DNA from 2 places in the Brevibacillus sp. FSL K6-0770 genome. Region 2 is predicted to be linked to the other one. Evidence: a T-box and tRNA genes for the amino acid it is inferred to sense, from the RefSeq annotation. Region 2 holds a T-box; the other holds one or more tRNA genes.

Region 1 (16,141 bases), 2.0 Mb from region 2:
TGGAGGACGACCAGCCGTATTTTGTGCTGGCGTTATCTTGCAAGTCGGCCGCCGATCACGAGCAAGCAGCGATTAACCGGATTACGCAGCTTCTGGAAAAAGATTTCGCCACGGATCTGTTGATCGGGGAAACGTGGTACCAGCTGATCGGCGCCAAAGGCAAATTCGAGCGGAAGCTGTTCTCCTACAACATACAGCCTTATGCTCAACCTCCGAAGTAGTCGGCGAGTCCATCCGCGATGGCTTGCGCGGCTTTTTCCTGGTACGAGGACGTGCGAACGAGCGCTTCGTCTTTTGGATTCGATAAAAAGCCCAGCTCCACGAGCACGGACGGCCTGTCGTTTTCCCGCAGGACGTGGTAGTCGCCGTAGGAGATGCCGTTGCTTTTCAAGCCTATGCCGCTTGCCAGGCGCGATTCGATGCTGCGGGCGAGGTCGTAGTCTTTGTTTTGCGCATAAAAAAAGGTCAAGGTGCCGCTGTTTGGCTTGGTCGAAGAATTGTAGTGGATGCTGACGAAGGCGTCTGCTCCCCGCGCCTCGCTGATCGCCACCCGCTGCGAGAGCGAAGGCTTTTCCGCATCGCTCGTCCGCGTCAAAATGACCTGCGCCCCGCGCTGCCGCAGCTTGCTCGCCAACAGCGCCGTAGTTTTCTGGTTCAGCGTCTTCTCTTCGGTGTTCCACTTCGTTCCGAGCGTTCCTACATCGCTTCCGCCGTGCCCCGGATCAAGCACGATGACTTTGCCCCGCAGTCCGCCTGACTTGTTGCTCTTGCTAGTGGCTGGACTGCTTTTTCCTTCCTGGATGTAACTCGACGATACCCAGCCTGTTTTGCCATCGGCGGTTCTGGCCTGGAGCCAGTCTGCTTGCCTGTTGACGATCTCTACTTGCGTGCCTGCGGACAGCACGTGCAAAATGTCATGCGTAAGTCCGGGACCTTTGCGCATGCGCAGCGCATCGGCTGTCACGAAGCCTGTTTTTTTGCTGCCAGAAGTTGCTGGGGCTTGCACGGATGTGCCTGAGCTTTTCGCAGGGGAGGAGGCGGTGCCAGCCGCGCCTTTTTGCAAGTAATAGCCGGCAACCCAGCCGCTCGTGCCCTGGTAGTTGATTTTCACCCAGCCATGCGATTCGTCCGAGATGGTCACGGATGTACCGTACTTCAGCGTCGCAACGACGGACGACTGCAAAGCTGGTTCGCTGCGGACGTTCAGGGAGGTCGCAACGACTTTTGCTTGCGCTGCTTGTGCCGGCTCCGTGAAAGCGGCCACAGCGAAACATACAGTCAGCGCGCCGAGCAGGGACGCTGTTTTGCTTGTTCGTTTCATGATGTCTACCTCTGGTCATCGATTGTCAGTTGCTCTTTGGACAATGATAAAGGGAAAAGCAACCTGCCAGTAGGGCATTTTTTCCTGATTTTGCTTAGGAAATTAGTGGAGGGGAGGAACGTATCGCGCCAAAGCGTTCGCGGCTGACTCAGCCATGCGCTTTTTCAGCTGATCGTTCTCGACCACTTTGACCCGCAAGCCGAGAAAGCGCAGCCGGGACAAAATAAATTCTTGCTCGTCCTGCAAAAAGCGCAAGGTGATCGTGTATTCATGTGTGTCCGGGTCGTAGGCGACGTCTTTGTCAAAGCAGGAAAAGGCGTACAAGATGCGTTGCAGCTCGTTATTGTAGCGGCGCACGACCAAGATTTTCGCCGATTTTTTGCGCGCCGCCAGTTTTCCGGCAATGACAGGCAAAAAGCTGTCGTACCACTCGTCCTCGATGTAGATTTCCTTGATGGACTGGATGAGCGAGAGTGGCGTGGTAAGCAGTTGATTGGAATCGACTGTCAACCAGATCAGATACCAGTCTTTTTTGACCAGGGAATACTCCAGCTTGTACGGGACGCCGCGCTGCTTGCGGAAAGCCGGGCCTTTTCGGGTAGCGCTATGAACCAAAATGTGATTTTTGCCGAGAATGATGCGGCGCAGCTTGCGGATGAGCGGATGCCAGACTTGCTTGGTGGACGCGCCCGCTTTTTCCACAAACGATGCTTGATCGGCCGATCGTTCGTGCGTGGCGGTCAGTTGCTGGAGCTTTTGCAAAGTATCGGCTGCAAAAAAGTGGGCGGCGGCCGGGTGGGCAAGCATCATGGCAAGCCACGCTTTCTCGTGCGACGTCACCGGATACAGGCCCGCTTCGTCCAGCCGCGCAACAAGCTGGTAGTTGTGTATTTTATCAAACAGATTCATAGTAAGCGAGCAGCTCCTCCCATTCTTTTTGAAACTGCCTGCGCAAAAAAGCTGGTGCAAGCACTTCGCAACTGGAACCGAAGCTGCGAATCCAGGGCGTGATCTCCTGCGTGCCGTTGACTGTGATCTCGTACACGAAGTTGTCCCTGGTTTCTTCCGTGATGCTGCCCCACTGACCTTGCGCCTCGACTCTTTCCTTGATGAAAGAATGCGGCGTGTGCTTGGGGTGGAAGAAGCGCAGCCTGATCGTCACGGGATCTCCTGTGTCGATGAGCCAACTCGTCTGGATTTGCTTGTCTACGCGCTCCCGCATGCGGGCAAAAGCGTCAGGATGGGCTTGTTTGCCGAGAGCGAGCTGGGTCATTCCTTCCACGCGGTATTTTTTCAGCGGGCCATTTTCGCTTTCCTGCGCGAGCAAATACCAGCGCCCGTACTGATGGTCAAAAATGACCCGCAACGGGTACACGTTTTGCGGCTTTCCTGACGAATCGCGCTGGAAGGCCGGATTCGTATTTTGCGAATCGTAAAATTTGCTGCGCTTGGGCGTGAAATAGCAAAATTCAACCATTTGCTGCTTGGTGATCGCAGCGGCGAGAATCAGCGCCTGCTGCTCGTCAAGAATGCGGGAAACGAAGTGATATTTGAACAAAAAGGCTTGCCAATCCTCGCGTTGCAGGCGTCTGTCCAGGAAGCGTTGTGTCTTGTGGCGCAAAAAGTAGCCGGGCACAGCAGGCAGTTGCGTGTTTGCCATGATGTCGATGAAGTCGTGCAAGTCCAATAGCTCGTCTTCTGTCAGGCAGTTCCACAGGTCTTGCGCGAAGGAATAGACGAACGGACGGGCTTCCCCGCTTTTTTGGATGACGCCGAGTTCTTCCAAGTATTTCAAATCTTGCCGCAATGTTTTTTCATCCGGAACTTCGCCAGTTGGCGTGGAGAGAAAACAATCCAGCAGCTCTTTTGTAGAGCACGGCTGTTGGCTGAGTTGCTCCAAGAGGCGGGAAAGCCGCTCCACTTCCGACTCTTTCAACGATTTGGCGTGATAGAGAAACATCAGGAAATTGTCGGTGACAGCGAAGTGGTTGTAGCGCAACTGTGTGTAGTAACCTTTCTTCTCCTCATCCGTCACGTACTGGTAGATCGTGGACTGGATTTCCTTGAGCTTTTTCACCGTTTTATCCAGCGTGTGTACGGAGATGCCCAGTCTTTGCGCCAACTGTTGCCGATTGTAGGCGCCTGCGGTCAAAAACATCAGCCTGAGCAGCTGCATTTCTTTGTCAAAGCCTTCTCTAGCCATTTACATTCATCCTTATCCGTGCCATTTTTTCCAAATTAGTCCTCATATTACGAAAGAGCAAGAGCCAAAGTCAAGTCGTAATACTTTTGCCATGTTCATCCATGCAAAAATGAGCGAAGATAACGACAGAGAGAAGGAAGGGCACGCAAAGCTTGCCCGCTGGAAGGAAGAGAGGAGAACACGATTATGAAGACGATAAACCACGGACAGCACCATCGGGAGGTTCAGCTCGGCTCTGGCTCCGTGCATGTGTTTGCCAACGATGAAGTGTTTGCCAGCTTTGGGGAACGCGTATACGAGATGGCAGAGCACAATCTGCGCATCCCGCGCAATGTGTATTTTTCTTACACGCCGGATGCCCATGTCGGAATTGGAACATGCATTGGGACGACTGCGGTCTGGAATATGCACGACGGATTTGTGTCACCGTCGATTGTCGGTTCGGATATCGGCTGCGGCATGCGTGTGCATATGACGCCGCTGCACCGGGACGACTTGCAGGACAAAAATTTGAAGCGGAAGCTGATCGAGGCGATAGAAGCGTACGTGCCGACCTCTGAGCGCGGACAAACGGACTTTACAGACATTTCGATCGAGGAAGTCGTAAAGCATGGACTGAACGGACTGCCGGCTGCTTATTTGGCGAAGCCGACAGGCGAGCCGGGAGAAGTGAGCCGATCGCTTACACACGTGGAAAAGCATACATTTGCCTTCGATCATGCGGCGTTGGCACACATTCCGGCCAAGTCGTGGCAGCGGGCGTGGGGTCAGCTCGGAACATTGGGGGGAGGAAATCACTTCATTGAAATCCAGGCGATCGAAATCGCGGAAGAAAACCGGGAGATCGCCACAGAATGGGGCTTGTTCGACGGGCAAGTCGTGATCATGATCCACTCCGGCTCCCGCGCCTGGGGAGCGACGCTGGGAAGAGATTACACGAAAAGCTTCAAGGAAGCGATGTTCAAATGGGGGATCGAGAACCCGGAGCCGAATCTGGTTTACGCGCCAATCGAGACGGCGGAAGGGCAAAGATACTTGAACCTGATGTACTCGGCGTTGAACTACGCCGTTACGAACCGCCATCTGATCGGCTACTCCGTGGAACGGGCTTTTCAGGATGTGCTGGGAAAAGATTTTTCGACCCCGGTGCTGTATGATTTGATGCACAACTACGCCCTTCAGGAGTATCACCGCAACACGCCGATGCTGATCCACCGCAAAGGGGCGACCAAGGCGCTTCCGGCAGGCCACTTCCAAAATCCGAAGGCGTACAAAAAGACCGGGCATCCGGCGCTGATCCCAGGCTCGATGGGAACATCTTCCTACATTATGGTAGGGGCAGACAGCGGAGCGAAAAACTTTTACTCGATCTGCCATGGCGCAGGACGCGTGCGCTCCCGCAAGGCTACGAAAGAAATCGTGACGATTGATCAGTTCGAGCGCGCCTTGCGGGTGGGCCAGGATGACGAAATCATGGTCAATCACCGCTCGCTCGCAGCGATTTTGGATGAATGCCCGCAAGCTTACAAAGACGTGGATCAAATTATCGATTCCGTCGTCGGGGCAAAATTGGCGTCTGTCGTAGCCAAATGCAAGCCGCTGATCGCAATCAAAGGGGTATAAGAAGAGGTGGTTCCCGGTGTCGCGCGGGGGCCATCTTTTGATTTTTCCAAAATAGGTTCGAATGTAACATAAATTGCATGGCTTGTGCAACCGATATCAAAAAGGAGACATTATAGGGGAGATAGGGGAACAAATATGGCTACATACTATTACTTCACCTGCCAAAAGTGCCGAACCCGGGGGGGAGTTTTCGGCGAACAGCCTTGGGGGTGGGGGAACTTTGACATGATCGAGTCCTTCAAGTTTCTGGCCCATCACATCCGCACTTGCGGGGAGGATTCCATCCGCGTCATCTCGGAAGATGTGGACGAATACGTCGATCAGTTGCATGGAGAATACAACACCTTCCTGGAAGAGACGAAGCATATTTTCCCGCATTCCAAAGATTGGGAGTTTCTTGATCGGTGGAAATCGCTCAAAGTCGAGGAATTGAAGGAAAAATGGGTAGAGGAAAACCGGATCGCGCATCCGGATGAACGTTTGAAGATTTGCGGTACGCTGGAGGACTTTGAAATTTTGCAGCAGCGGGCGGGGCGCATTTCTTTTTTGGCAAAGGTGCGGGACGATACGGACACGCTCTGGAAGGTGGTTGCCAGCTCGCCTGAATTGCCTGTCTTGCATCATTCCTATATCATCATAGGAGTAAGACAGGATCATCCGGAGCTGGGGAAAATCGTGGAAGTGTTCAAGATGGTTCCCCGCTCTGTAGATAGGAAAGAGAGGGAAGGCGAACGTGAAGCTTGAAGCGATCAGTGAACTGCTTGAAAAAGTACGGGAGCGCAATCCGCTTGTGCACAACATCACCAACGTTGTCGTGACCAACTTTACAGCCAATGGCTTGCTCGCGCTCGGAGCATCTCCCGTCATGGCCTATGCGAAGCAAGAAGTGGCGGACATGGCGAAAATCGCGGGATCACTCGTCCTGAACATGGGCACCTTGAGCGAGCGGGAAGTAAAGGCGATGCTGATTGCGGGCAAATCGGCCAATCAGCACCACGTTCCGGTCTTGTTCGATCCGGTAGGCGCAGGAGCAACCCCGTATCGAACCGAAACGGCACAAAAAATCGTGCGCGAGCTAGATATCGCCCTGGTTCGCGGAAATGCGGCGGAGATTGCCAACGTCATCGGGGAATCGTGGGAGATTAAAGGCGTGGACGCAGGCGAGGCAGGCGGAGATGTCGCTTCGCTTGCCAAAGCAGCTGCCGAGAAGCTGGAGACGGTAGTGGCGATCACGGGCAAGGTGGATGTCATTTCAGATGGCAGTACGGTGTACGCCATCGACAACGGCCATCCGATCTTGACCAAAGTGACGGGAACAGGCTGCCTGTTGACTTCCGTCATGGGGGCTTTTGCCGCTGTTGCCGAAAACACGTTGGCGGCTGGGGCTGCTGCGCTCGTCGCATACGGTGTGGCTGCGCAAAAAGCAGCGGAAAAATCGGCGGCAGACGGTCCGGGCAGCTTCCAGATTCAGTTTTTGGATGCGCTGTCCTCCGTATCGGCCGACGATATCCATCGGCTGGGCAAGATCGAACAGCATAAGCTGTAAGAACCGAAAGCAGACTCGTCGCTGTTCGGAAGCCGAGAAGCCGGATTTTGGCAGCAAGTTGCCTTGGGTGGGGCGGGAAGAGCAGCTTCTTCCCGTCTCATCGCTTGGGCATGTGCTTTTTGGGCATGAAAAAATCCCCTGTTTTCCAGGGGACGAAAATGATCGCGACTGTATGGCTATGATTAGGCTAGATAAGTTAGGGCGTAGCTGTAATTTCGCAGCGTATAGCATAAGAGCTTCTTTTGGTGCTCCGAGAGCGCTAGGAATACAAATTCTACTTGATCATTTTCAAACTTGCGGACGTAAAAGCAGGAAATCCCATGGCAGATCACTTCTCTTTTAAGCGACAGTGCAGCACGGGCGTCGGTGCATATGTGTACTTCCACGGCGTGTAACCTCCTTGGACATTCAATAGAGTACCAAAAAAAGCCAAGGAAAATCACGGGAAATATGGCGGAATTATGTCCAAGTAGTTACCGTTTTTTGTATAAAGAATGATAAGAATGACAATTCGTAAAAAGGCTACTTCATGTCGTCAGGAATACACTTCGATCGGGAAAAATAGGCGGAAATCATCGCAGCCATCCTGCCTTTTTCCGTGCTCATATCGATCTTGTCCTGCAAACAGCGCAGCAGCTCCTGATCGCAGCTGCACGAAAAGTAGCCGCGCTTCTGGTAGCAGTAGTCATGTTTTTTGCAGCAACGGTCGATATCGTCGATAGGTGCGCCTGGTCCAGAGCAGCCTGGCCCGCACCAATTTCCGTACAAACAAGGGATACGTCTTGCCCGCCGTCGTCTTCTGCCCACCTGTCATCACTCCGCAACATAGATGATTACTGGTAGCATATTGGCGGAGGGAGAAACTTGCTTTAGGCAATTCCCACAAATTTTAAAATATATCTTGTAATCGTTTGCTAGATATGATAGATTAATTCTTGCCTGAGCTGTACAGCTCGGCAAGTGATACAGATGGATGGATGTCCGAGCGGCCGAAGGAGCACGATTGGAAATCGTGTAGGCGGGGTCGACCCGTCTCGTGGGTTCAAATCCCACTCCATCCGCCATCTTGGCCCGTTGGTGAAGCGGTTTAACACAGCAGCCTTTCACGCTGTCATACAGGGGTTCGAATCCCCTACGGGTCACTTAGAAGCCCAACAACTTGTTGGGGCCCCGGCAAAAGTCGGGGTATTGTGGAGGCTTAGCTCAGCTGGGAGAGCATCTGCCTTACAAGCAGAGGGTCGGCGGTTCGATCCCGTCAGCCTCCACCATTTTCATACGCGGTCGTGGCGGAATTGGCAGACGCGCTAGATTCAGGTTCTAGTGGTGGCAACACCGTGGAGGTTCAAGTCCTCTCGACCGCATCGCTTTATCAATGAAAGGTTCTTGTTCTGCTGTTTCTGGCAGAGCAGGAGCCTTTTTGCTATTTCCAAATCATGCACAAGCATTTGGCCTTGCAAAACAAAAATCCCATCCATACAGAAAAAGGAGCCGGGGGTCAGCCTCCGACTCCTTTTCGCTTCTGCCGATTATGACCCTGGCCGTTTGCGCCTGAACAAGAGATACAGGAAAAACGGAGCGCCCACTCCGGCGGTAAATACGCCCGCAGGAATATCGAGCGGCAAAAACAGCATTCGTCCCGCCAGATCGGCAAGCAGCAGCACGATTGCGCCGATGAGCGCTGCCGTCGGGATGACGATTCCGTAGCGATTGCCGACGAGCTTTCTCGCCATATGCGGGGCAAGCAGGCCGATGAAGGAGATCGTTCCGGCGATGCCGACCGCTACCCCGGCGAGGGCGACGCTGAGTAGCATCGCGACCATTCGGCTCATCTGAAGTCTGCTGCCGAGACCGATCGCTGTTTCTTCGCCGAGCGCCTGAATGTCCAGCTCTTTGGCATACAAGAGCGACAGCGGGATCAAAGCGACGATCCACGGCCAGATGGCCTTGATATAGCTCCAGTTCGTCCCATACAAGCTGCCCGTCATCCAGTTCAGCACCTGGGCGGCGAGATAGGCGGGACCGCTCAGCAACAAAAACATCGTCAAGGCGCTCATCGCCGTCGAGATGCCGATACCGATTAGCACGAGCCGGGACGGAGTGACTCCCTTTTTCCAGGCGAACGAGTAGTTGACCGAAGCAGCGGCGAATGCCCCTGCGATCGCGATGATCGGCACGTAATGAATACTGTAGCTGGTAAAGGCGGTCATAAAAGCGACCACCGCTACCGAAGCGCCGCCCGTAACGCCGAGCAGGTCCGGAGAAGCGAGCGGATTGCGGATCACTCCTTGCAGCAGGCTGCCGGAAACAGCCAATGCCGCGCCGATCAGGAGCGCCGCTACGATGCGTGGCAAACGAAACTGTGTAATAATCAGATCGCTTCCTTCGCCGTTCATGCCGACAAGCGACAGGACCACGTCCCGAATCGGAATGGACACACTGCCGAGCGACAGACAGAAGACGGCGAGGATCAAAGCCGCAACGGCAAGCGAGCTTACGATCGTCGCATTTTTCCATGTCGGACGTCTCTTCATGACTTCCTCCTTCTCGCCACGAAGATCAGGAACGGAACGCCGATCAGCGCCGTCGCCACGCCGACCGGGACTTCTTTCGGCATAAGGACGAAGCGCGAGGCGAGGTCAGCCGCTACCAGCAAAATCGCTCCGGTCAAGGCGCTGTAAGGAAGCAGCCAGCGGTGATCGCTGCCTACCGCGTATCGGCACAGATGCGGCACGATGAGTCCGACGAAGGCGATCGGTCCCGCCGCCGCTACGGAGCTGCCAGCCAGAAGGACGACTGCGAGCGCGGAGGCGGCCCGGATCAGTGTCAGCCGCTGACCGAGCGACTTGGCGTTGTCGTCGCCTAGCGCCAGCACATTGAGGGAGCCTGCGATCAGCATTGCGAGGAGCCAGCCGACGCACAAGTACGGCAGGACGAACAGCAGATGGCCCAGCTCTCGACCCGATACAGAGCCGATCATCCAGAGCAGCGCCGTTTCCAGCGAATGCTTGTGAATGAGCATAATCCCTGAGGTGACCGAGGACGCGAAGGCAGCAACAGCCGCCCCGGCCAGCGTCAGCTTGATCGGCTCGAAACCGCCGCCCCCCTGCATGCTCAGCGTGTATACGAACAAGGAAGTTATCGCCGCTCCGCCGAGCGCGATCCAGATCATGCTGCTCATCGGCAGGGACGATCCGGTTAAGGCAAGTCCGATAACGATAAACAGAACGGCACCGGAATTGATCCCGAGCAGAGAAGGCGAGGCTATCGGGTTTTTCGTCAGCACCTGCATGATCGCTCCGGCAACGGCCAAGCTCGCTCCGACGGCGGCGGCGATCAGCGCCCGGGGAACACGCGTAGTCGTCACGATCAGATGCTCGTTGGAGCCGTCAAACTGTGTATAGGCGAGCCAGATGTCGCGAAGGCCGAATTGTTGCAGCCCGAACAGGACGCTGGCCAGCATCCCGAGCAGAAGGATCGCACACCCGACGGCAAGCCCGATCCATTTCCGCTTGCGACTTTGCATCACTATCCCATTGTCCTTCACCTCTTTTCGTGTTCTGAACAAGAAAAAAACCGGCGTCAGCTTCAAGCCGACGCCAGCCAGCGTTTATGTTACTTCACTTCGAAATAAGCGGCCAGCTCATCGAGCAGCAAGTTCGCCGCCTTGTAGCCGCCTGCCGAGTTCCAGATCGCCTCGTCTACCTGGATCACCTTGTTCGCTTTGGCAACGTTCAAGTTTTTGAACAGCGGGTCGTTTTTCCATTCCTCCACAACCTTCGCCGCATCGTTTTTCCCGGCTTGCTCCGACACGAAGTAAAACATGACATCTCCGTCCATGCTCGGGATCGTTTCCTTCGTCATCACTTCGATAAACGAATCTTTGTCCTGAGCGGGCGGGCGAGCGATGCCGAGTTGATCGAGCAGCACCCCGGAGAATGTCTGCTTCTGGTAAATCCGCACCTGCGACGCGGAGAAGCGGACGACCGACACTTTTGTTGCCGCTTTGCTGCCCAGCTTCGCCTTCACGTCGGCAACGCGCTTGTTGAAGTCCGCCATCGCTTTTTCGCCTTCGTCCTTCTTGTTGATCGCTTCCATGTACAGCTTGAAATTGATTTGCCAGTCGCCAGCCAGGTCAGCCGCGAATATGGTCGGCGCAATCTGGTTCAACTGCTCGTATATTTTCTCCTGCCGGACTTTGTTTCCGATAATGAGATCCGGCTTCAAGCTTGCGATCATCTCGATATTCGGCTGCAACTCGTCGCCGACGACCGTGACGTCTTGCATCTCGTCCTTGATATGGTTGTACCACGGCGAGCCGACCCACGATTGGACGGCGCCGATCGGCTTCACGCCTACAGCAAGCAGCGCTTCCGTACCTTCGTTTGTCAAAATGACGACTCTCTTCGGCGTGCCGTTCACTGTCGTTTCGCCCATTGCGTGCTTGATGACGCGGGGCGCTTCTTTATCCGACGAAGTCTGGGACGCCGGGGCTGTCGCCTCTGTATTTTGCTGTTGTCCTGCCGTCCCGCTGGCCCCCGTACCCGGATTTGTCGTACCTCCGGAGCATGCGCTTAGCAGCAAAGCGAAGCAAAAGAGCAGTGTAACGGCTAAAGATGTTCTGGTCCTTCTGCGCATCGATAAATGTCCCTCTCTCTCATGTTGATAACGATTATCAATTACATGAACACTATACCGTTGAAGCTCTCGCGCAACAATGGGAGATGTGGACAGGAAGGATGGATTTTTTAGACGTTGCTCCTGTTTCAGCGCCTTTTCTTTAAAAGCGGTCGGCGAAACGCCCTCGTTTTTTTTGAACTGGCGGCTGAAATAGTAGCTGTCCGGGTAACCGACGCTTTCGGCAATTTCTTTAAGCGTGCAATCTGTCCCAAGTAGCAGTTCTTTCGCTTTCGTCATGCGAAGCTGGATTAAGTAATCGATCGGGCTCGTCTCGTAGCGTCGCTTGAACCAGCGCAAAAATTGGCGCGGATTGCAGTCGAGCATCTCCACAAGCGATTCGAGCGTAATCGGCCGGGCGTAATGCTGGTTCATGAACAGCACCGCCTGGGTGACCGGGTCCGGCTTGATCGGCTCGATTCCTTGCTGGTCGAGCTGTCGCATGACTTCGTAGACGAATTGATAAAATAACGACTTCACATGCAATTTGTCGATAAGACCAGCTGCGATCCATTCCTTCGCCATTCGCTCGGCGATATCGAGCAAAAAAACCGGATATTGCGGCGCAAATCCGTACTGCATGCGAAACGGATCGTCCAGCTCCGCTTGCCGCATCAATTCTTTGCGGCTAGGAAGGGAGGCCGATGCCTTGTACAAAATCATGTAATATTCGAATGATTGCTTGGCGGCAATATCGAGGCAAACGCCCTTGCCCCCGTGAAAAAGATGAAACCGCTGCGCATCGTACGGCACTCCGTCGAGCCTTACTTGCGCGCTTCCGCGGGTCGCATACAAAAAAGCGTTGGCTGGCAGCCGATAGGCGAGCAGCTCTTCGCCGCTTTCCATGCTTCTATGCCGTATATCCATCACTTTGACGGAAGCCTGATTCCATAGCAACAGATGATCGTCCAGTTTCATTCGTTTCGCCTAGCCCCTTCCAACTCCAAGCTCAAGTCCATAATGCTCGTTGCTACTCATTATATTTGATAATAATTCTCAATTACAACGACTATTCTTATAAAAGGAGAAAAAAGATAGGGACCGTCAATGAAATGTCTACGTTGGAAGAGCGGATGACTTTGTTCGGGGAAGTATTCGGAATGCCTGAGCAAGCGAAGGAATTTATCGCACAGTATGAGACAAAACGCGAGGAATCATCTATGAAGATCTGGGGATGAAAGCTCCGGCCATGGTTGAAAAAGAGTTTTTCAACCGAGAGAATCCAAAATCGGAAGGCTACTATTCGCCGATTTCGCTGGAAGTGATTGGGGAATGCTTGTACGATACTTTTGTAAACGCACTGTTGGAACTGCCGGTTGCTCGGAAGTAATTTTTGCCTGTCTTTTGGAAAATAAATCCTGATTGTCAGATAGAAGAAAAAGCAAGCAGTGCCCGCTGTTTTGTTTGTAACCGCGGCTTGGCAGAGAGGGGGACAATCGCCTTTATCGTGTCAAGCCGCTTTTGGTGTTAGATGAGCGTTATCGTCCTTTGCTAGATGATAAGTCGCCTGGCTATCCTGGCTTGTTAGTGAGGCGATTTAGCGCAGCAGCCTTTTACGCTATCAAACAGGAGATCGAACTCCTGCCAAAAATAAAAATGTAGAGTTTGGCAACCGTTTTGATACATGGAATTTTATTGGGTTTTACATGGAGAGGTGAGCATAATAAAACGCTATAGTTGTGCCATTTGGGTATAAAGTCTGATTGGGAAGTGAGAAATAAGACATTTGATCAAGTTATTTTTATAACTGGATGTGCAGGTATTTTCTGGGTTTCGTCTAAATATGAAATGGTATAGAAGTTTGATTGAAAGGGAGATGTACTCTAGATAGGGACCTTTCAAGTGGGTCTAAAGTCCTTTTGGTGGAATGAAACTCTTTGAGGCGATTTCGGTGAAAGGAAAGGATAATCTAGAACAATACTTAAGAAATATTTAAATTGCTACTACCACATTAAACAAATACAAGTTGGAATCCTCTGTTAGTGGTGATGGTGCACATTGCACTGCAGGGGGAACAGAGAGCGCCGCCAGATCACTTTGTAAAAGATGCTTATATAAGTTGAATAGTATTTCGGATATTGCGGGCAACTAAATGAACGGAAGGGGCTGTTAATGCCATGCATATAGAAAAAATTCATATTAAGAATTTTCGGCTGCTTGAAGATATTGAAATTTCTCTTGATGAGAAGGCGACAGTCATAGTTGGTCGTAATAATAGTGGTAAGACATCATTTGCTGAACTTTTTCGTAGAATATCAACCGAAAGTTCGCCGAATTTTAAATTAGAAGACTTTACAATGAGCAAGCATATTCAGTTTTGGGAAGCGTATAACATTTTACAGCAGAATCATAAAGATGAGGAGCGCGCTCGAAAGACACTTCCTAGTATCGAAATGGAAATTAGTGTTGATTATAAGAATGATTCGAGCTATGGCGTGCTTAGCGATTTTATTATTGATTTAAACCCTAATTGTACTGTGGCGCATATAAAGATGTGTTATCAGCTAGAAGAAGGAAAGATGACTGCCTTTTTTGATGATATTAGGATTGACTCCACACTTTCGGAATCAGAACAGAAACGAATTTTTTTCAGAGTTATAAAAGAAAGAGTGCCTCGATTTTACAAAATGTTTCTTATGGCAGTAGATCCTAATGACGTTACCAATCAAAAAAAGTTGGATTGGAAAAAGATACAGGATTTAGTACGAGGTAGTTTTGTTAATGCACAAAGAGAATTAGGAGATATGACGAACAAAGAAAAGGATGTACTTGGTAAAATTCTTGAAGGACTTTTTAACTCGGCAAAGTCAGAATCGGCAAGTTTAGATGACCGAAAAGTGACTGAAAACATAAATATAACAATTCAAAAAATTCAAGGAGAACTTGACATTGATTTTAATAATCAACTAAAGAATTTACTACCTGCAATTTCGTTGTTCGGTTATCCTGGATTGCGTGATCCTAACTTGATCACTGAAACGCTTCTTAATATAGATACATTATTGAAGAACTATACTAAGATACGTTATTCAGGTCTCAATGGTGTACACTTGCCCGAATCTTATAATGGTCTTGGCGCTAGAAATTTAATCTTTATTTTGTTGAGAATGCTGGAATTTTACAAAGAGTTTATTGCAAAAAAACCAAGACCAATGGTACATCTGATATTTATTGAAGAGCCAGAAGCGCATCTTCATCCGCAAATGCAAGAAGTGTTCATTTCAAAACTCAACGAATTATCCTCGATTTTTTCTAAGCAATACAATAATGGGGAACCATGGCCTGTGCAGTTTGTAGTCACGACCCATTCGTCTCACATGGCGAATAAAGCAGAATTCTCGTCCATGCGCTATTTTATGACGACAAATAACCATAATACAAGCGATTTTTATACTACGAAAGTTAAGGATTTTAAAGCAGGTGTAGCAGGCACTTTAGGTAATGAAGTAGCATTCTTACAACAATATATGACCTTGACACGATGCGATTTACTGTTTGCAGATAAGGCAATTTTGATAGAAGGTTCTACGGAAAGATTGCTTCTTCCAAAAATGATCGAGAAACTAGATAAAGATAACGGAGAGATTAATCTTGGTAGTCAATATATAACTGTAATGGAAGTAGGAGGAGCCTACGCACATAACTTTTTTAAATTATTGGACTTCCTAGAGCTTAAAACCTTAATCATTACTGATTTAGACACAGTTGATAGCACCCAAAATAATAGTGCTTGCAAAGTATCGGCAGGGAACAGGACAAGCAATGCTTGCATAAAGACATGGTTTCAGGCACCTGAAATAACACCAAACGAACTTATTAAGAAAACCGTCAAAGAAAAAATTAGCGGGGTTTACAGAATTGCATATCAAGTACCGGAATTTGAACAAGACGATATGCCTTGTGGGCGTAGTTTCGAGGAAGCATTTATTCTGGCTAATTTACAGTTATTTGGAATCAATGAAACCCACGTAGATCAAGCTGAAAATCAAGCATGGGATATCGCTCGAAAGGTGAAAAAGGTACAGTTTGCATTAGAATATGCTTTAGAGAAGACAGAATGGAACATTCCAAGATATATAAAGGAAGGTTTATTATGGCTAGGGGCTAACAAAATTGACGATACGGATGTACCCTCGAATATTCCTATTCCATTCAATATGGCTGAAGTTGCTGTTGCAAAGGAGGAATCTCATGATTGAGGTTGGTAATAAAAATCCAGCAGAAGAAGCTGCAGAAAGAGCTATTGCAGAAATTTATAGATGTTTGGATCAGAATAAGTCATTTTTACTTGAGGCAGGTGCTGGTGCAGGTAAAACGTACTCTTTAATTCAAGCTCTTAAATATATAGTTAATAAGCAAGGAAACGTTTTACTCCAAAGAAGTCAGCAAATTGCATGTATTACATATACGAATGTTGCATGCGATGAAATTAAAAATAGAGTGGATGGACATCCAGCAGTTTTAGCATCGACGATTCATGCATTTTGTTGGTCTTTGATTAAGGATTTTCAGTCACAACTATGGCATGAACTTTGTAATTTACCAAAATGGATTGAACGCTTTGAGAACGATAGCGTGAGAAATCCTAGAAAAATTGAGTACGATTTTGGTTATCCACAAGTAGAAAGTGAAAAAATTTCACTAGGGCACAATGATGTCATTTTACTTACAGCATTATTAATGAAAAACAATAAGTTTAGAAATATACTAAGTTCGCGATACCCTATACTATTTATCGATGAGTACCAAGACACAAATAAAGATTTTACAGAGG
Region 2 (16,141 bases):
TTTTTCCTTTTTTCGGTGCTAAACGGCTCGTCCTGTCCATATAGTATAGGGAAATGTCCTGCACTCGGTCGATCGGATGCCTGTACAACTCGTATCGACCTTGGCGCATCAAAGGCATCGCCCAAAAAAAAGCTTGGCGGAGCCCAAGTTTTCGAAAAGGAGGAGCACGAATGGCGTTACAGGATGGGCTGCTTTCGTTTGCCATCAAGGAGACCATTTTCCTCTCATCCGATAGAGCCGGAATCGGCGAATTGCAAGAGCTGGAACTGGTGCCTGATGTCGAGGTTCTGGAAAACGATTCGTATGTCTCGATCACGGGTTGCTTGCAATTGGTAGGAAAATACGAGCCGATCAGGGAGGCCGCAGAAGCGAACAGCGGCGGAACGGAAACTCTGGTTGAGGCAGTAACTTTTCCGCCGTTTCGTCAGGAAGCGTCGGAAGAGGTGCAGTACGGCTGGGAGGAGCAAATCGGCCATCGCATCCCGTTGAACATTACGATTCCGTTGGACCGGATTGCGGAAATTGGCGACATTTACGCGATTGTAGACAGCTTTGATTACAAGCTGGAATCTCCGCATCAAATGCTGATTGATGCAGATTTGAAAATCATGGGGATTCTTTTGGGCGAACAACAGGCTGCCCAGCCAGCGTCAGCCGATCAGGAACCGGCTGCAGAGGAAGCGAGAGCCTGGGAATACGCCCATGCGACGGACGAATCGTATCAGGAGTACGCTTCACCTGCCTCTCTGGACGAAATCGAGGAAAAGCTGAGTGCGCTCGAAGCAGAACTGGAACGGCAGGCATTGCCAGCTTCTTATGACTCGACTGAATCGCCGTCCGTTTTCGACGCTCCCGCGATTGCCTACAGCGATCCTGAGGATATCCCGTCGCAATACGGGGAAGTGCAGGAACATTATGGCGAGGTGCAGGAGGTGGCGCAAAGTGAGCCGCAAAAAGCGTGGATGGCCGATCCTGCCGCTTACGAAACGCACGGTCAGGCTGAGGCTCAGTACGACTCCCCTGCGTACGATGCGCTTGCCTATCAGGATGTTCAGGCCCGCGAGCAGGAGAGAAAACAGCATGACGCGGATGAACCTGTGCTTGCCATCCACGAACAGAACGAGATTGATTACGCTCCGGTAGCGAGTGAGCCTGACGAGTCTGCCTACGATGCGAATGCCGTACAAGAAGTGCATGCCGACCTCGAGGAAGAGGAAGCAGAGCCAGTAATTGCGCAGCCAGAAGTGGTGGAAGAGACAGAGCTGAAAGTAGCCATTTCCGGCAAGGCTTCCCGCGAAGAGAAGGCCAATGTCAACATCACCACCATCTTTTCGCAAGCCAGTCGCGCCAAACAGGAAGCGCAAGCCAGCGAAGCGGAGTCCTCGTCCAGCACCTCCCGCCACGGCTCTTCAGTGGGGGCGAGTCCCGGGACGATGGAGGCGATGCATAATCTCACCTCGTTCGTGCGGCGCAAGGAAGAGAGCACAAGTCAGTTGAAGATGTGCATCATTCAGCGTGACGAGACGCTGGAGCATATTTCCCAGCGCTATTCGTTGCCAGTGTCCAAAATCGTGGAAGTGAACAGGCTCGCTTCCGAACAGGTTGTCGCGGGACAAATTTTGTACATCCCGCAATAAAGGAGTGGGGGACCGTGGATAAGATCGATCTCTCCGAAGTTTGCCAGCATTATCGGGCGCGCGTGATTCGAATCACGCCGCTCGATGACTGCTATTTACTGGAGACTAACCGGGGCCCCAAGGAACTCCACGTCTGGCCGCGTGTGGATGTGATGCGCTGGTCGTTTGCCTGGCGCGAGCGATTGGCTCGTCAGGGGTTTCGCGTAGTGGAAAGGTTCATACGTACGCGAGAGACCAAGCCGTTTCTGGTTGTAGGCAAGCGTGGCGTCACCATGACCGACCACGCCCGGCACATCGAAGCGTGCGAGCCTGGGACGGAATGGGCTTACAGGTGTGGCCGAGTCATTGGCATGATGCACTTGTCTCAGCAGGAAAGTCCCATCTTGTCGGGGATCGATTACTTGAAGCAAGAGCAAATCGGTGCAGATGCCAAATGGACGAAGGCCAAGGCGTTCGCAGAAGCGTTTCGGAACAAGCACGGACGCGAGCCGGGAGAAAAAAGATGGGTAGCAGAGTTGATGCAGCCGATGCTTCAGCGAATGGAGCGCTCTTCGGCCATGCTCACTCATCCGAGTATTACGCCGGAAACCGTCAGTGTGTCGCATCGGGAGCTGCTGCGGGACAATTGGGGCATGGTGAAAGGCGAGCTGTACCTGAGGGGCTTTTTCCGGCCAGCCTTGTCCGTTCAGCAAAGAGACGTGGCGAGTTTTCTGCGGGATCATTACTTGACGCATAAAGATCTGGGGCAAATTGACGCTTTTCTCGACGGATACGAGGAGGTCAAGCCGCTCACCTACGGAGATTACACCGTCATGCTCGCTTTTATGGCTCGTCCTCGCGAAGTGTACAAAAGCATGGAAGCCTACACCAGACGGATTGCGAACAGGGAAGAAGCATCGGTAAAAGCGATCGAGCAGGCGCTGCGCATTCAAGAGTCGGTAGACCAGTTGCTTCAGCACATTGCGTACCGGGCTGAGCAGACGAGGAGGGAGGGAGTAGATGAGCCGATATGACGATGTTTATCCGTTGTTTCAAGAGTACGATATGTACGCGCAGAGCATCGATCTTCTAAAAGAACCAAACGTATTCAAGGCGACGACTCCCTACGGCTCTTACGTCTGCAAGCGGGCGAACGTGTCTGCCAAGCGGCTCGTTTTCGTAAGCGACATGCTGCGCCAGCTGCAGCAGCGAGGCTGGGATGGAGCGGTTCCTTTTACGTATACGAAATTCGATGACCCGTTTATTGTGCTGGGGGATGCGGTGTACTATGTGACGCCCTGGCAGCCGGGGAGCGAGGAGTGGACAGAGCAGCCGCTGGCGTGGGCAACTCCAGCCATCGAGCGGCTGGCCGAGCTTCATCATCTGACGCAAAACTATCGCTTCGATGATCCGCGACAGGTAGAGCCGCTGATCGACTCGCTGCTGAATCGCTGGCAGTATTGGCAAGGCCAGATGGAAAAGGCGGCGGAAGTGGCGGGAGGGCGGCAGTATCCTTCTCCGTTCGACCTCGTCTTTTTGGCAAACAAAGCGTTTGTGACAGAGATGAGCCAGACAGCCACCGACCTTTTGACCGACTGGAAAGAACGGCATGAGACACACGCGCATTTTCGCCTGTCGCTGATTCACGGCTATCCGCACCCCGCGCATATCGTGCCGGATCGCTCGGGGAAGGGAAAGCTGCTCAATTTTGATCGAGCCAGCTTTGACACGCCTGTGCGCGACCTCACCCTGTTTTACCGGACGTATTTTCAACTGGCGGGGGATGAAGCAGGCGCCTCCCAGCTGTACCATCGCTACGCAGCCATTTTTCCCTTGCGACCGGAAGAAATCGAGCTGTTGGCAGCGTTCCTGTCGTACCCGGAACGAATCATGAGGGACATCGACGTCTATTACCACAATCGCAAAGATTGGAGTGAGCTGTACGCGGTGAAGCGCCTGGAAAAAGATATGGACCGTCTGATGCGGTTGCATCGTTGGGTCCAGCAAGCTTTTTGACGAGCAACGTCTCACAAAGGTGGGGCGTTGCTTTTTGCATTTACAGCCACTCCAGCACGATCGCCACGTACAAAAGGGCGAGCAGGCCGAGAAGGATCACGTCAAACGAGGTGGGAAACAGGACGGTGCGGATGAACTGAAAAATCATCAAGGGAATCAACACTTGCTTGCATCCATATTTGATTCGCAGGTAGGTAGGGTTGTACTTCCAGCGAAAATTCATCATCGTTATCACCTCATTTCAGCATATGCGAGGTGGGCTGGGTCAGTGCCTAGATTTCCGCAGCGAAAAAACGAGATTTCTTTCTTGTTTACGTATATTTGAACATATGGGTTTGAGAATGGGAGGAAACGGGAACGTATAGGGCAGGAAGGCTAGGACGAACGTGTAAAGGTGAGCGAATGATCTGGAAAATAGCACTCTACTTGTCAGGGATAGGTATAGGTGTGTATTTGATTTTCTTATCGTGCGGCTTGCAGCGGCAACCGCATAGATGGTTTGACATTTCTTTTTTGCAAGGGATCGGACTGATTGCCTGGGGACTTGGCAGTTTGCTCGTTCTTGCTTTCGCCTGGATCGGTCACGGGCTAGGGGTGCCGTTTTGTTCAGGGACTTATCTGGCGGGCATCGTTTCCTTGCTCTTTTTGCTTTTGACGCACAGACCGCTGCGCGCGAAAACGCAAATCAAGGGTGCCCAGCTTTTAATGGACTGGCAAATGAGCACAAGGCAGCACACAGGCATCGTGCAGGTGATTCTTCTGGTCATCACTGCTTCCTTGCTTGCGCTGCCGGAAATGCCGTTTTATGCTAAAGTAGGATTGGCTATAGCTGTTGGCTATACGAGCGTTCGGACATACTTAAACAATAGGGACAACCAGCATCTCATGTCGGAGACGCTATCGTCGGTCAGCTCTCTGGAATCGAGGCTTACCCAGCAGCTCGCCCATACGGAGTGGATGAACAATCAGCTGTCTCTCGTTGAGGAACTCAAGCAAAATTACGAGGAATTGCTGATTGCGAGCAACAAAATCAGCGTGAGCGACGTCCATTACGATAGCATTCACCGCATAACGACTGAGCTTGTAGATGTCTGGTTTCATCAAATCAAAACACTTGCTTACATTGGCATCAGTTGGGAGTCCGAGCACGGGGATGTTTATTTTCACATGGAGCGGGGCAGACGCGACGACCATGGCGCTGCGCACTTCGTCGAGGAGCGGATTGTCGTCTCGGAGCAGTGGGACACCGCCAAGACACCCCGCTATGTCAGGCTGTTGGCTCAGACTGTATGCAACGAGTACGATATGGAAACAAAAGAGCTGGAGCAATCGTTTTTCCAGCTGCTGCTCGTGACCGTGCGGGGATTGATCTTGCGCTGCCTGCATGAGCACCAGTCGTCAGAGCTGAAAGAGCTTGAGCTGGAGATGGGCTTGGCTCGCAGAATCCAGTCCATGCTGATTCCGAAAGAGGAATGGCGGGTGGACGGATTGCGCGCCAGAACCGTTTTTGTTCCGGTCACTTACGTAGGCGGAGATTACATTGATTTTGTCCCGATTGATGAACGCTACACTTGTTTTATTGTAGCGGACGTATCCGGGCACGGTCTGCCTGCGAGCATTTGGGCGACAGGCATTCGCATTGCCGTAAGGGCGGTGCTGCAAAACAACGCGTCGCCGGACGACATTTTGCAGCGGTTGAATCAGCTGCTGTATACTGATTTGGCCAAAACGCGCTCGTACATTACCATGCTGGTCGCCGTCTACGACTCTGTCCAGCACAAAATTTTGCTTGCCAGGGCAGGCCATCCGCAGCCGCTCTATTTGTCGGCGACGAAAAAAGCGGTTCTGCGCTGCAACGGGGGCGTAGGACTAGGGCTTTTGGCGGATAGCACCTATCAGCTTGAGGAAGTACCCTTGAAAGAAGAGGGTATACTACTACTATACACAGATGGATTATTGGATACGGGAAGAAAAGATGTGCTGCGAAGCTCTCACGGTTTGCTCGAAGAACTTGCTGTTCTTTTGGACGAGCACGAGCCGGGCAGTGAAGAGACGATTGAGCGTGTGGAATCGTACCTGTGGGCGATGATGCGCCAAGGCCAGCAAACCGATGACATATCCGTTTTGATTTTGCAGTTTCAGTCCGGCTCTTCTGCTGGACATAGAGGAAAGGAAACTCCTGTACTGTTGGGAGTACCCGAGCTGAAGCGCCCGTGAATAGGAGGATGAACGGTGATTCTGTGTGAACAGTGTCCGGACAATCCCTCTTGTCGCAACTGTCTTCTGGAGCTCCGTTCTGGCGGGTCCGCCCAAAAAGTGTTGCCGCCGCGCAAGGTAAAAGTGACGGAGCTTGCGACAATGGAAACAAGTCAAGCGCAATTGATAGCAGTCAGCCGGACAGCTATCGGCCTGCTTAGTCCGTCCAAACAATTGCATGGACGCATGGAGGTCGAGCTCGCTTTCGATTTTCGCATTATCGGCAGCGGGCTACAGGGAATCAACGGTGTTCCTTACTATGTCGTTGATATCGAGAAGGTTTTGCGCAAAGAAGAAGTTCTGGAGCGATTGCTTCTGGAAGAATTTCACACCTGGCATTTGCGTGGCGAATTGGACCCTACAGACGTATTAACTAATTGGAAAGATCGCGACGACGAGCGAGGACGGCTGATTAAACAGGAGCTGCAAAAGCTGTCGATCCTGCGGCAAATCGAATCGATCTTCCTCTACCTTTTTGATGACGGAAACATCCGCCCGCTTGGATCGAGTCGGGCAGATCCGGATGTCGAGACACAGATGCAGCGTCTGATCAACGAAGCGGCTGTTCGTGGTGCAGGCGAATCGCTGCGGGAGCAGATCGTCAGCGGCGACGGGAAAAAAGTATTCGAGATGTATGTTTCCGATCTCCCGGACCGTACCTGTGGGATTGCCCTGATCGATGTCACGGCAGCTATCGCGGAAGAACGGATGAGAAAGCGGCGCGAATGGGAGATTTACCGCGATATTTTAGGGGTGGTTACCGCCGGAAAGCTGCTGCTGCTAAGCGACGAAGAGCTGTTTTTTTTGCTGCGGGAGGGCCGGAAATCGCTGGCGATGGACATCAAGGAGCCAGGCGATCTGGCTTTGCTCAGGCGAGCGTTCAAGCGTGCTCTTGAGCCGTTGGGGCTTGTTGCCAACCGATTGCTGCAATTTTTGGTGGCGGTTAACGAAGCGGCTTCGAATACACTCAAGCATGGAAGCGGTGGAACGATTACTTTGTACATAGCAAACGATCTGGGGCTTTGCCGGGTTGTCATTCACGACCAGGGGCAGGGGATTTTGCTGGAGGACTTGCCGCGAGCGACGCTGCAGCAAGGATTTTCGACGCGAAATTCCCTCGGTGCGGGCTTTCATGTCATGCTGCAATACTGCGATCGTATTTATTTGAGCAGCACAGCACAAGGGACCAAGCTTATTTTGGAGAGTGCGTTGCCAAGCTGATGAACATTGGGGAAAATACCAAATGTTTGCAAGTGGAGTGAACCGGGTAACATGAGAGAGAGAAAAGAATCAGGTGTACCGATACCTATTGAGAGGAGTTTGAGCATGGACTACCGAGCAACAGAGACGAACGGACAGGCGACGCTGTTTTTCGCTGGAGAGCTGGACATGGCGGTGGGAGATCGAGTGGGTGAACTGCTCCAGCAATACGGAGGGCGAAACCATTCCGTGACTGTCGATTTTCATGGTGTATCCTTTGTAGATTCTTCCGGTATTGGCAGTCTGTATTTCACAACGAAAGAATTGCTTGCCTCTGGCAAACAGGTAGAGATTGTCAATGTCCGGGAAGAAATTTTGGACATTTTAAGTGTACTGGGCTTTACCGAGGCGCTGGGCATTACGGTCGGAAAAGTAGGCGAAACCGGGTTTGACGCCAAACAGCGTGATTGTATATAATAAGCAAAGGCAATGATCCCACAACTACATATCGTATCAATGATGATCGGGAAGAGTAGGTCAGGAGCCCTTTTACAGAGAGGAGAATCAGTTGCTGGAAGATTCTCTAAGGAGACAATGGACTGAAGGTCGCCCGGGAGTTGTTTTTGGTGAACACGATGTGTCTAGCCGAAAGCGGTTCGCAGCCGTTATCTTGTTTGAGGGAACTTGCGATGGGCAGTTTTGCCTGTCGTCTGTTAACAAAGGTGGTACCGCGAAATGAAATCCTTTCGTCCTTTGGATGAAGGGTTTTTTTATTTTTTCTAGAGGAGGACCTAACTATGTCAAATCAGCCAACAACCGACATCGACCAATTGCTGCCGAAGAACTACGATCCGAAGGCAGCAGAGAGCAAATGGTATCCGTACTGGATCGAAAAGCAGTTTTTCAAGGCGGAACGCGACCCGGCGAAGCGTCCGTTCACGATCGTCATCCCGCCTCCGAACGTAACAGGCAAGCTGCATTTGGGCCACGCGCTTGATACGACGCTTCAAGATATCATCACGCGCGCCAAACGGATGCAAGGGTACAGCACGCTGTTCTTGCCAGGGATGGACCACGCAGGGATCGCCACACAAGCCCGTGTAGAAGCGACTTTGCGCGAAGAAGGAATCTCCCGCCACGACCTCGGCCGTGACAAGTTCATCGAAAAAGTATGGGAATGGAAGCATATTTACGCTTCGCACATTCGCGAGCAGTGGGAAAAGCTCGGTCTTGCCCTGGATTACTCCCGCGAGCGTTTCACGATGGATGAAGGCTTGTCCAAAGCGGTGCGCGAAGTATTCGTCCGCCTGTACGAAAAAGGGCTGATCTACCGCGGCAACCGCATCATCAACTGGGACCCGGCTGCCCGTACGGCTCTGTCCGATATCGAAGTTATTTACAAAGAAGTAAAAGGCGCGCTTCACCACATGCGTTATCCGCTGGCTGACGGTACTGGCTACATCGAAGTAGCGACCACTCGTCCGGAAACGATGCTCGGTGATACGGCAGTCGCTGTCCATCCGGAAGACGAGCGCTACAAGCATTTGATCGGAAAAATGGTCATTTTGCCGATTGTCGGCCGGGAAATCCCGATCGTAGCAGACACGTATGTCGATCCCGAGTTCGGTTCCGGCGCGGTAAAAATCACGCCTGCGCACGATCCGAACGACTTTGAACTGGGACTTCGCCATCAGTTGCCGCAAATCGTCGTCATGGACGAAACCGGAACGATGAACGAACAGGCAGGCATTTACAAAGGTCTGGACCGTTTTGCGTGCCGCAAGCAAATCATTAAAGATTTGACAGAGCAAGGCGTAATGTTCAAGGTAGAGGAGCACATTCACCAGGTAGGTCACAGTGAGCGCAGCGATGCTGTCGTGGAACCGTACCTGTCTACCCAGTGGTTTGTAAAAATGCAGCCATTGGCTGACCTGGCGCTTGCCAACTCCAACAGCGAAGAAAGCGTCAAGTTCGTTCCGGAGCGCTTCAAAACGAACTACTTGCGCTGGATCGAAAACATTCGCGACTGGTGCATTTCCCGCCAGCTCTGGTGGGGTCACCGCATTCCTGCCTGGTATTGCGCAGATTGCGGGGAAACCGTCGTATCTCGTGACGATGTAAGCGAATGTCCGAGCTGCCACAGCCACAAGCTGGAGCAAGACAACGACGTTCTCGATACGTGGTTCTCGTCTGGTCTGTGGCCGTTCTCCACGCTCGGCTGGCCGGAAGAATCCGAGGACATGAAGTATTTCTACCCGACCAATGTACTGGTTACCGGATATGACATCATTTTCTTCTGGGTAGCGCGCATGATGTTCTCCGGTCTTGAATTTACCGGAAAAAGTCCGTTTGAATCCGTGCTGATTCACGGCATTATCCGCGACTCCGAAGGCCGCAAAATGTCCAAGTCGCTCGGAAACGGTGTCGATCCGATGGAAGTGATCGAAAAATACGGCGCGGACGCTCTGCGTTTCACACTGGCAACAGGAAACTCGCCAGGGAACGACCAACGCTTTTACTGGGAAAAGGTGGAGGCAAACCGCAACTTCGCGAACAAGATTTGGAACGCCTCGCGTTTTGCCCTGATGAACTTGACCGGATTCACTTACGACGATATTGATCTCAGCGGCGAGCTGTCGACGCCAGACAAGTGGATTCTCTCCCGTCTGCAAGCGACGATCGCTGACGTGACGCGCCTGTCCGACGCATTTGAGTTTGGCGAAGCGGGCCGCGTGCTGTACAACTTCATCTGGGATGACCTGTGCGACTGGTACATCGAGATGGCGAAGCTGCCGCTCTACGGAAACGACGAAGCAGCGAAGAAAACGACCCAATCGGTACTCGTTACCGTGCTGGATCAAACACTCAAACTGCTGCACCCGTTCATGCCATTCATCACTGAGGAAATTTGGCAGGCGTTGCCGCACCAAGGCGAGAGCATTACCGTAGCTCCTTGGCCTGCGGTCAATGAGCAGTGGATTTTCGCTGAGGCAGAGGGCGAAATGAACTTGCTGATGGAAATTATCCGCAGCGTGCGCAACATCCGTGCGGAAGTAAACGTGCCGATGTCCAAGAAAATCGAGCTGATGATCAAGCCGAGCGATGCGATCTCGGCAGAGCGTCTGGCTCGCGGCGAGGAGTATATCGCGCGTTTCTGCAACCCGGAGACATTGACGATCAGTCAGGACCTGGCGACGCCGGAGAAGGCAATGTCTGCGGTTGTGACAGGAGCAGAGCTGTTCTTGCCGCTGGCTGGGCTGATTGACATCGAGCAGGAGCTGAAGCGTCTCGACAAAGAGGTGGCTACCTTGAACGGTGAAGTGGAGCGAATCGAGAAAAAGCTGAACAACGCTGGCTTCATGGCGAAAGCGCCGGAAAAAGTAGTGGAAGAGGAAAAGGCGAAGATGGCCGACTACATGGAGAAGCGCGATAAGGTCATTGCGCGACTTGCCGAACTGAAAGGCGAATGATCCGCCGTACCAACGCATATTTTTGAGAATGGAGCATTGTAGTATGCATGCAGAAGCATCATTTGTTGAATACAAAGAAGCGCTCGACTGGCTGCATGGACTGCTTCGCTTCGGCCAGCGGCCGGGGCTTGAGAGAATGCAGTGGGTACTTGAGCAACTGGGTCATCCGGAACGGAGAATCCCGTTTATTCATGTGGCAGGCACCAACGGAAAAGGCTCGACATGCGCATTCCTGACGCAAATGCTGATGGAGGCGGGTTACAGTGTCGGGACGTTCACTTCGCCGTATTTGCTAGATTTCCGCGAGCGCATTCGCTACAACGGGAGCATGATCAGCGAGGCTGATCTGCTCTCGCTGGTGAATGAAGTGAAAGTCTTGAGCGAGCGCTGCGAGCAGGAGACGGATTTTGGCTCGCCTACCGAATTTGAAGTCATTACGCTGATCGCCATTCTCTATTTTTCGAGAGTGGCGAGACCAGCTGTCGTCGTATGGGAAACAGGGCTTGGGGGTCGGCTCGATTCGACCAATGTCGTCCTGCCGCTCGTTTCTGTCATCACGAATATCGGCATGGATCATACACAAGTTTTGGGCGATACGCTGCAGGACATCGCCCGTGAAAAAGCTGGCATCATCAAGCCGGGCGTGCCTGTTATCACTGGCGAGACACGAGAGGAAATTCTCGCTGTGTTCAAGGAGCGGGCTCGCGAGACGCGAAGCACGCTGTACAGCCTGCACGAGCATTTTTTTGCCGAACAGGTAGAAGAAGAGCTGGGACAGCAGCGTTTCCGCTACGGCAGCATCCATCGGCGCGATGAATCTATCTATCGTTTGACGATGAACGGCATTCACCAGACGACGAATGCAGCGATTGCTCTGATGACCATTGATGTCTTGCGCAACTATTTTTCGTTCTTGCTGGAAGAAGAAGAAATATCGCGTGGCTTGCAACAAACACGCTGGCCTGGTCGTCTAGAAGTCGTCTCGCCAAGACCGCTTGTGATCTTGGACGGGGCGCACAATCAGGAGGGAATGGAAGCGCTGGTCAAAAGTCTGGAGCGGCTTTTGCCGAACGATGCGGGTCTGCACCTGCTCTTTTCCGGCTTGGCTGATAAACCGCTATCCGAGATGGCGAAAGCACTCGCTCCCCTCAAGGAGCGAATCCAATCCTTATACGTAACGGAATTTGACTTTCCGCGTGCAGCAGATGCAAGCACGCTGCGCGAGGCGTTTTTGCAAGGTGGATGGGCAGAGGAAAACCTCGAAGCCGTCCCGGACTGGCAAACGTTTCTCCTTTCTTGGATGCGGGAGAAGCAATCAGCGAAAGCGGATGACTGGCTGGTCGTCTGCGGTTCGCTCTACTTCATCGCCCAAGTGCGCGCATTCTTTCCCACTACAGTAGAAGAGGCAGGTGAATAGGGTGGATCAGGCTAGGCACGTCCACTTTGTGGGCATCGGCGGATATGGCATGAGTGCCATTGCCCGCGTCTTGATCGACCTTGGATACAAGGTAACCGGCTCCGATGTCGCCATGAACGATTTGGCGAAGAAGCTGGAAGCGAGAGGGGCGGTCGTTCATATTGGCCACAATGCTGCCCATGTAGAGGGAGCAGACAGTATTGTTTACTCTACCAGCATATCCCCGGACAATCCGGAGGTAGTCGCTGCGGAAGCGCTGGGGATTCCGGTCATGCACCGCTCCCAAATGCTTGCCCAGATTTTAAATGAACGAACAGGCGTAGCTGTTGCAGGCGCGCACGGGAAAACGACTACGACGTCCATGATTTCGCATGTACTGGAAGAGTGCGGCGTCGATCCGACCTTTATTATCGGCGGCGAGCTGATGAACGCAGGCACGAATGCCAAGGCTGGCACGAGTGATTTTGTCATTGCGGAAGCGGATGAAAGCGACGGTTCTTTTCTGGAATATCGACCAATGTACGAGATTGTGACCAGCATCGAACCGGATCACCTGGAGCACTTCGGTGGCGATTTCAACAATTTGAAAAAGGCGTACGTCCAGTTTTTGAGCCATCTCAAGCCGGGCGGCAAAGCCATTTTGTGCATCGACGACGCGCATGTGCGCGAGGTGCTGCCTTCCGTTGCAGGTACAGTGGTAACGTATGCAATTGATCCGTCGTTTGCAACGCAAGCCGAGTTTCGTGCCGAGGCAATCGAGTGCGGAGATCGCTGCAGCACATGCCAGGTGTACCACCAGGAAAAGCTGCTCGGCACGCTCTCGCTTACCGTACCGGGCAAACACAATATCGCCAATGCGCTCGCTGCCATCATCGTCTGCCTGGACGCCGGGCTTTCGTTTGAGCAGATCGCAGGAGCTTTGACATCTTTTCGCGGGGCGAAGCGGCGGTTCCAGATCATCGGGGAAGCGCGCGACATTTTGGTAGTCGATGACTATGCGCACCATCCGACAGAGATCATCGCGACACTGAATGGGGCGAAAGCATCCGGCCGTCGAGTCATTGCGGTGTTCCAGCCGCAGCGCTACACGCGAACGTACTTCCTCATGGATGAGTTCAGTCGCGCTTTTGCCCAGGCTGATGAAGTAATTGTCACAGACATCTACTCTCCGGCCGGAGAAGCCAAAATCGAAGGGGTAACTTCCGAGGTGCTCGTCCAAAAAATCAGGACCAACAGCCACCCGCGCGCGCAATACATTCCGACCAAGGAACAGATGCAGGAAAAACTGTTCAAGGAATTGCAAGCAGGTGACCTGGTGCTGACCATGGGAGCGGGAGATATTTGGAAGTCTGCCTACTGGTTGGCGGAAAAGCTGGAAAAATAAGAAGCATACGCAGTGAAAGACCTGGTTTCGCAAAGAGCCAGGTCTTTTTTTTGTGGACAAAAACATAAAAATTAGTACCAGATAATAATATCTAGTGTTATGATGTGGTTATAATAAACCGAGGTGATGATTCGATATGATGAACACAAGTGTTGTACCATCCCGTCTCACAGCGATTGGAACTTATGTGCCAAGCCGTGTGCTTCGCAATGCCGATCTGGAAAAAATGGTCGAGACTTCGGACGAGTGGATTTTGCAGCGCACCGGAATACATGAGCGGCGAATGGCGGCAGACGATGAATTTACGAGCGACTTGGCGATCGCCGCTGTGCAAAATATGGCGGACACCTATCAAAAAGAGCTGACGGACGTCGATCTGATTCTGGTTGCGACCAGCACCCCGGACTATCCGTTCCCCAGCGTGGCGAGCCAAATCCAGGCTCATTTTGGCATCGCACAGGCGGGGGCCATGGATCTTGCCGCTACGTGCGCAGGCTTTACTTATGCACTGCACACAGCGAATGCCATGATCAGCTCCGGACTGCATCGCAAAGTGCTGGTAGTAGCTGCCGAAACATTGACCAAAGTGACGGATTACACTGACCGGACGACTTGCATCCTGTTTGGCGACGGTGCAGGCGCTGTCCTCGTGGAGGCGGACGAGGAGGCTCCCGGTTTCCATGCAGCTTATTTAGGCTCCAAAGGAGATGGCGGAATCCACGTGTACCGCTCCGGGCTGTCGACAAACATGGATGGCAAACAACTGACGGGCGGGGGCTGCATCGTCCAAAACGGCAGGGAAGTGTACAAGTGGGCAGTCACGACAGTGCCAGTCGGCATGCAAGCCGTCGTTGACCGCGCGGGAATCACGCTGGATGAGGTGGACTGGTTCATTCCGCACAGCGCCAATCTGCGCATGATCGAATCGATTTGCGAGCGCAGCGGCTTTCCGATCGAGAAAACGTTGTACAGTCTGTCCTATTACGGCAATACATCGGCGGCTACCATTCCGCTGGCGCTCGGGCTTGGCATTCAGGAGGGCAAGGTAAAAGCGGGAGACAAAATTTTGCTGTACGGATTTGGCGGAGGGCTTGTCCACGCCGGGCTGTTGCTGACCTGGGACCCGAAAAAGGCGTAACTGCCGAGCAGCTTTTCCGCTTTTTGGAAAGAGCTAGATTTTAAACTGCTAGAGAATTTGCTAGATTTGCTAGATCATAGTCATAACCCGTCCCGCCCAGACGTAAGCTAGTACAAAGAGCCTGCAAGCTGGGAGGGCATGAGCGTGAACGGAGAAAAGAAAAATCATGTAACCGTCAAGATGAATGGAAGGTTTTGGGACGAAAAACGCGAGACACAAAAGCAGGAAGCAAGCGCAAAACGTACGCCAAAAGACGACACGCCGCGTGTGAAAATTCAGGGTCCAACCGTGATTCCGCCACAGAAAAAGGAAAACGACGCCTGGGAACGAATGATGCAGCTCAGAGGCGCAGCCCAGCGGGAGACGAGCAGGGATGTGACGCCAATTGCAGTCGAGTCATCGGAAGAGATCCCGTGGCAGGAAGAGGTTACAGAAACAACAGAAACATACGGCAGCTACAGTCACACGCCTGCCAAACGGCTCCTGTCGTTCTGGCCCAAGGCACCGATCTGGCGCACGGCTTTGACGACGGGCGGGGCTGTCGCAATCGGACTTCTTTTCGGATTTTTGGTGCTGAACATTTTTTCGCAGGAACAATTTTCGCAATCGTATGGAAGTGTGTTGAGCGATACCGTGCAAACGTTGACGGCCCAAGACACCGAAAGCGATTCGAGCGAGGAGCAGAAGCCGCCTGCTTCGTCTGAGGAGGCAGGTACAGGTGCAAAAACGTCTGGCGAGAATGCGCCTGCTGGCGAACAGCGCGATGTTTCGTTACAGGTGCCGCAAATCAGCATGTTCGTCGCACAGGCAGGTGTCTTCCAACCGGACGCCTCCAAGCAATCCGCAGTGGAGCCGCTGGCCAAGGCGGGGATTCCGCACCTGCTGTACAAAGATACAGACGGAGGCAAACAGTATATGTTCGCTGCTGCTGCCCCCACCAGAGACGCCGTACTGGGCTTTGCCAGCAGTTTGAAAAACAAAGGAATGGATGTATACGTCAAAGAATTTGCGTTTCCCGCTTTTCAGGGAGCAGTCCCGGTAAGCAAATCTGCTGCTGATGCAGAAGGGCAGAAAGTGCAGGCGTTTTTTGACAACGGCGTGAAGCTCGCCAAGACGCTTTCGGCGCAATCGGGAATGATCATTACGTCGGGACAGCTGTCTGCTACTCCGCAGGAAACAGCCGATTTGAAAGAGTGGCATCGCCAATTTTTGGAGGACAGCCGACTGATTCAGGTGCAGACTGCGTGGAAGCCGCTTTTTGAAGGAATGGTAAACGGGATCAATCAGGCACTGGCAGCCCGCGACAAGATGGCGGAAGCGAGTGCGGGAAAAAAAGGAGAAAGCGCCGAATCGTATGCGTGGCAAGTGCAGGCGGGCGTGCTCGGTTATTTGGAAAACTACGCGAGCTGGGTGCAATTGGCGCGTTGAGAGAAACGATGAGGTGGCGATCAGGCTTTCGCAAGATTTCTTGCAGGAGGCCTTTTCTTTTTATACAGTAACTACCAAGAGCAATCAGGGATTGTTTCACCCCTTCCCATTTGCTAAACTTATGGTTGGCAAAAAGAGAATCCCTTCTAAAAAGGGAGTTGGGAAAAGGAATGGGGAAAGAAACGCTTACACTCGTGTTTCTACTGGTAAGTGGTC

What was found. A T-box is a leader RNA that pairs with one kind of tRNA and senses whether it is charged. The one in region 2 lies ahead of NST23_RS09065 (valine--tRNA ligase), so its partner is inferred to be a tRNA-Val.
Region 1: it has a tRNA-Val gene. The T-box ahead of NST23_RS09065 (valine--tRNA ligase) is inferred to sense a tRNA for this amino acid. The anticodon was not compared.

What each region holds. Positions count from the first base shown of each region.
Region 1 is NZ_JBBOBQ010000001.1:3,847,134-3,863,274, reverse strand. It holds gene NST23_RS18190 (hypothetical protein) at 1-221, shown strand, start outside; gene NST23_RS18185 (N-acetylmuramoyl-L-alanine amidase) at 206-1,321, opposite strand; gene NST23_RS18180 (WYL domain-containing protein) at 1,424-2,230, opposite strand; gene NST23_RS18175 (helix-turn-helix transcriptional regulator) at 2,217-3,524, opposite strand; gene NST23_RS18170 (RtcB family protein) at 3,711-5,147, shown strand; gene NST23_RS18165 (hypothetical protein) at 5,373-5,891, shown strand; gene thiM (hydroxyethylthiazole kinase) at 5,881-6,693, shown strand; gene NST23_RS18155 (phospholipase A2 family protein) at 7,216-7,500, opposite strand; tRNA gene NST23_RS18150 (tRNA-Ser) at 7,665-7,757, shown strand; tRNA gene NST23_RS18145 (tRNA-Glu) at 7,762-7,835, shown strand; tRNA gene NST23_RS18140 (tRNA-Val) at 7,886-7,961, shown strand; tRNA gene NST23_RS18135 (tRNA-Leu) at 7,971-8,054, shown strand; gene NST23_RS18130 (FecCD family ABC transporter permease) at 8,220-9,224, opposite strand; gene NST23_RS18125 (FecCD family ABC transporter permease) at 9,221-10,216, opposite strand; gene NST23_RS18120 (AraC family transcriptional regulator) at 10,306-12,285, opposite strand; gene NST23_RS18115 (hypothetical protein) at 12,420-12,545, shown strand; gene NST23_RS18110 (hypothetical protein) at 12,557-12,697, shown strand; gene NST23_RS18105 (ATP-dependent nuclease) at 13,485-15,566, shown strand; gene NST23_RS18100 (UvrD-helicase domain-containing protein) at 15,559-16,141, shown strand, end outside.
Region 2 is NZ_JBBOBQ010000001.1:1,862,922-1,879,062, forward strand. It holds gene NST23_RS09030 (LysM peptidoglycan-binding domain-containing protein) at 171-1,637, shown strand; gene NST23_RS09035 (phosphotransferase) at 1,652-2,650, shown strand; gene NST23_RS09040 (hypothetical protein) at 2,637-3,632, shown strand; gene NST23_RS09045 (hypothetical protein) at 3,673-3,858, opposite strand; gene NST23_RS09050 (PP2C family protein-serine/threonine phosphatase) at 4,035-5,849, shown strand; gene NST23_RS09055 (ATP-binding protein) at 5,865-7,109, shown strand; gene NST23_RS09060 (STAS domain-containing protein) at 7,215-7,565, shown strand; T-box leader at 7,599-7,845, shown strand; gene NST23_RS09065 (valine--tRNA ligase) at 7,886-10,558, shown strand; gene NST23_RS09070 (bifunctional folylpolyglutamate synthase/dihydrofolate synthase) at 10,602-11,975, shown strand; gene murC (UDP-N-acetylmuramate--L-alanine ligase) at 11,977-13,359, shown strand; gene NST23_RS09080 (ketoacyl-ACP synthase III) at 13,496-14,497, shown strand; gene NST23_RS09085 (hypothetical protein) at 14,642-15,925, shown strand.